Regions from separate parts of the Halomonas sp. AOP7-E1-9 genome, predicted to be linked through region 2. Evidence: predicted binding sites of a transcription regulator. Region 2 holds the regulator's gene; the other holds the start of a gene.
What was found. Region 2 encodes sigma-54, which starts transcription at its own class of promoters, with help from an activator protein. Its sites were predicted from a motif close to TGGCACNNNNNTTGCTNT; they were not measured.

Region 1 (2,412 bases), on a different contig from region 2:
ACGCACGGTCAGCGTCGAGCGCTTCCAGAGCCTGGTCCAGGCTGTTGGCAACGGTCGGTACCAACTTGCCTTCTTCTGGCGGCAGGTCGTACAGGTTCTTGTCCATGGCATCGCCAGGATGAATCTTGTTCTTGATGCCGTCGATACCTGCCATTAGCAGGGCAGCAAACGACAGGTACGGGTTAGCGGTCGGGTCAGGGAAGCGGGTTTCAACGCGCTTGCCTTTGGGGCTGACCGTATAGGGAATCCGGATAGAGGCGGAACGGTTACGGGCGCTGTAAGCCAGCATAACCGGCGCTTCAAACCCCGGCACCAAACGCTTGTACGAGTTGGTAGAGGCGTTGGTGAAGGCGTTCAGAGCGCGTGCGTGCTTGATCACACCGCCGATGTAATACAGCGCCATTTCCGACAGGCCTGCGTATTCATCACCGGCAAACTGGTTCTGACCATCTTTCCAGAACGACTGGTGAATATGCATACCAGAACCGTTGTCGCCAACCAGCGGCTTGGGCATGAAGGTCGCGGTTTTGCCGTACGCGTGGGCCACGTTGTGGATCACGTACTTCATTTCCTGAACTTCGTCCGCCTTCTTCACCAGCGTATTGAATTTAACGCCGATCTCGTTCTGCCCCGCATTCGCCACTTCGTGGTGGTGAACTTCAACGGTCTGACCAATCGCTTCCAGGGTGTTACACATAGCGCCACGGATATCGTGGAAGCTGTCGACCGGAGGAACCGGGAAGTAACCGCCTTTAACGCGCGGACGGTGCCCCAGGTTGCCGCCCTCTACCTGATTACTGGTCGCCCAGGCGCCCTCGTCGGAAGAAATCTTGTACATGGAACCCTGAATATCAGACTTCCAATGTACTTCGTCAAAAATAAAGAACTCAGGCTCCGGACCGAAGAAAGCAGTATCGCCCAGGCCGGTGGACTCCAGGTACGCCTCAGCGCGCTTAGCAATAGAACGCGGGTCACGATCATAGCCCTGCATCGTGGCTGGCTCAATGATATCGCAACGCAAAATCAGAGTAGCGTCTTCGGTGAAGGGGTCGAGGAAAGCAGTGCCATCTTCCGGGCGCAGGATCATGTCGGATTCGTTAATGCCTTTCCAGCCCTCGATTGAGGAGCCATCGAACATTTGACCATTTTCGAAGAACTCTTCGTCTACATCGCGGGCAGGCACGGTAACGTGCTGCTCTTTACCACGAGTATCGGTGAAACGCAGGTCCACCCACTTAACATCATGTTCTTCAATTAGCGCGAGAGTCTTGGCTGACATTGTGCCTCCGATATGGGCGTGGCTTAAAGCATGTAACAGTAAGCTATCGATAAAAGTGTTATTAGACAAACCCCGTCATTCAATAAAGTACGTGCCTGACAGGCCTATCCTTTTTGTTCGCTTAACATTTGCCTGAAATTGAATCACACATCGCCTAGCGATCATTTCAAACCGGCTATTGTTGTAGCACGCCGAGAGGCATCTGCCTACGGTGGCTAGCCGCTGACAAATATAATGCAGAGAACATGCCAATCCTGCACCAACATGACCGAAACAATTACTAACCTGTTGTTTTAAGGCATATAAAAGCTGCGTCTGCATGCCTCTCTATGACGCATAAGTATTTCCCGAGGCTTTTAAACACACACGGACCTGTTTTTTTGACCCAAAATAGATCAAACACAAGCATAAGCGCACCTAATTGGTGCATGAAAGACATAGAGCGCCCCTCTCGGCTTCCAACCCACCGCACAGCGCGTCAACGCCCTACACTTTTAGCCGCTTGCCAAACATCATGGCCCCGGCTTTTGTGGTGTTCGCCATTTTACTGAGCAGGATAGAGCCCGTGGCGCCCGTCACTATCAGCAGCAGCACGTAAACCGTTATAGGCAACGCCAACGGCATCACCAACGCATCGGTAATGGCAAAAAACATGGGGTGCGCCAGGTAAATACCAAACGAATACTGGTTGATATAGCGCACCCAGCGAGGCGCTGTGATGTCTTTTAAATAACGCATCGCTACAAGCGTTGAGAGTATGAACAGCGGTATCACCCACACTTCCTTGGATGAGAACTGCAGCCACCCCGCCACACTGGCCGCGACCAGCAGGCAAACCAACACGACCAACCACAAAGGCCACGACAGGTACTGCATCCATAAAGGCCGCAGCGGTGCCTGGGCTCCACTATCAAAGGGGTAGTAACGCACTAGCGCCAGGGCCAGAAAGAACAGATATATCCAGCCCAGAGGCGCTACCCAGAGCAGATACCCCGGCAGCGCCACACCCAGCCAATACGCCACTCCCCAGTACGCCATACTCACCCAACAGCTCACCCACAGCCACGGCACCGGGTTAAAGCGCCACAGCTGCCAACGGGTAAACAGCCAATAAGCGATATAAAACTGCATGG
Region 2 (2,412 bases):
GTGCTAATTACTGATCATAACGTCCGAGAAACACTGGATATTTGCGATATCGCCTATATTGTCGGTGACGGCCACATCATTGCTGGCGGTAGCCCTCAGACTATCCTTGATAACCAAAAAGTGAGGGAAGTTTACCTGGGTGCTGATTTTCGCTTATGAATTTAATTTCACCGCTAAACAGTGATCTGCAGTAAAAAATTTATCAGTGGCATGCTTATTGCACTTGCACAACAACATGACTCGCACTAGGGTGAAGCTTTCCGATTAACGAGTGGTTCTCAGATGGTCATGAAAGCTTCTCTCCAATTGCGTATCGGTACGCAGCTGACCATGACACCTCAGCTGCAGCAAGCGATTGCACTGCTACAGCTATCGACATTGGATCTACGTCAGGAAATTCAGCAGGCACTGGATGCCAACCCAATGCTGGAGCAGGAAGACGAGTTCGGCGAGCAGGCGACCGTCGAAACACCCGACGAGGAGTGGTCAGAAAGCATTCCCGAGGAACTGTCTGTCGATAGCGACTGGTCTGACACTTACCAGGACATGGGTAGCTCTGGCAGCAGCGAAGGCCCCGATTTTGAACGCCAGGCCGCGGGACAAAGCCTGCATGGACATCTCCTTTGGCAGCTGGCGATGACCGATTTTACGGCTCGTGAGCAGCTAATCGCCGAAAGCCTGATTGATGCACTGGATGCCAATGGCTACCTGACGCAGCCGCTCAACGATATCCGCGATGGGTTACGTGCTCAAAGCATCGAAGGTCTCAGCCAGCGAGAGTTGGAGACCATTCTGATGCGCTTACAGCAGTTCGAGCCAACGGGCGTCTTCGCCCGTGACTTGCGCGAATGTTTGATGCTTCAGCTAGCAACGCTCCCCGACGACACGCCCCTACTGGTTCCCGCGCGCCGATTGGTTCGTCAGTTTCTTGAAGCGCTGGGCAAAAATGACATGCGCCTATTAAAGCGCCGCCTAAGCCTGGACGATGAGCAGCTAGACGATGTGATCGGTCTGATCCGAAGCCTGGACCCACGCCCAGGCAGCGCTTATGGCGTCACCGACGATAGCTACATCACGCCCGACCTGGTTGTACGTCATGATCATGAAGGCTGGCACCTGGAGCTTAACCCTGAAGCCCTGCCCCGGCTGCGTATCCAGCCCGACTATGCCAGCTTAATCAAGCGTGCAGACAAGAGTCAGGATAACCAGTTTTTAAAAGAGCACTTGCAAGAAGCGCGCTGGCTAATCAAAAGCCTGTCCAGCCGCAACGACACGCTTCTACGCGTAGGACGCGAGATTATCACTCGCCAAATCGGTTTTTTAGAGCACGGTGAAGAAGCGATGAAGCCGTTGATTCTTGCCGATATTGCCGAGGCGGTTGAGATGCACGAATCAACCATTTCTCGAGTCACCACACAAAAATATATCCATACCCCACGGGGCGTATTCGAACTCAAGTACTTTTTCTCAAGCCAAATTAGCGGGCAGGATGGCGCAGACAGCCATTCAAGCACCGCAATTCGCGCCCGGCTTAAAAAGTTGATTCAAGATGAGCCTCCCGGCAAACCTCTTTCGGACAGTCGTTTGGTGACATTACTGGGAGATGGCGGCATCACAGTGGCACGCCGTACGGTGGCGAAATATCGTGAGTCGCTGGGCATTCCCTCATCAAGTGAACGTCGTCGTTTGCGTTAGTCGTTACAAGAGAAATGGCAAAACTCGCGACAGGGGCTTTGCAACACCGTAAAAAGGGTTACAATCGAAATTCAGTCCGATGGATAAGGAGCACGTCAATGCAAGTAAATATCACGGGTCATCATGTAGAACTGACTGACGCCTTGCGTGACTACGTTAATGAAAAACTTGAACGCATCGAACGTCATTACGACCACATCACCACGGTACAAGTCACCTTATCTATTGAGAAGGAGCGCCAACATGCCGCGTGCACCCTTCATGCAGCAGGCGCCGACTTACATGCCGACGCCGAAGATGTCGATATGTATGCCGCTATTGACGCCTTAGCAGACAAAATTGATCGTCAACTCGTTAAGCACAAGGAAAAAGCACAAGCTCGCGCCCAAGGCGCTGGCGTGCGTTAATTCAATGACGTTGGAAACCATCCTCCCCCCGGAGCGCGTACTTTACGACGTGCCCGGGGGCAGCAAAAAGCGGGTGCTGGAGTTTTTCAGCACCTTTATCGCTCAAAATACACCCAGTCTGGATAGCCAGGAAGTTTTCAGCCGACTGATCGGCCGGGAACGTCTTGGCAGCACGGGGATCGGTAACGGCGTCGCCATCCCCCATGCGCGCAGCCCACATTGCGTTACGCCTATTGCGGGTTTTTTAAAATTATCAGAACCTATTGATTTTGATGCTATTGATGGCGACCCGGTCGACCTCGTCTTTGTG

Region 1: the regulator sigma-54 is predicted to act here: its motif matches at 1,513-1,530, upstream of glnA (glutamate--ammonia ligase).

The regions. Positions count from the first base shown of each region.
Region 1 is NZ_JBQSVC010000008.1:114,342-116,753, forward strand. Features, by position in the region: gene glnA (glutamate--ammonia ligase) at 1-1,279, opposite strand, end outside; gene ACT3R4_RS07075 (acyltransferase family protein) at 1,766-2,412, opposite strand, start outside.
Region 2 is NZ_JBQSVC010000001.1:172,283-174,694, forward strand. Features, by position in the region: gene lptB (LPS export ABC transporter ATP-binding protein) at 1-159, shown strand, start outside; gene ACT3R4_RS00840 (RNA polymerase factor sigma-54) at 283-1,695, shown strand; gene hpf (ribosome hibernation-promoting factor, HPF/YfiA family) at 1,794-2,102, shown strand; gene ACT3R4_RS00850 (PTS sugar transporter subunit IIA) at 2,107-2,412, shown strand, end outside.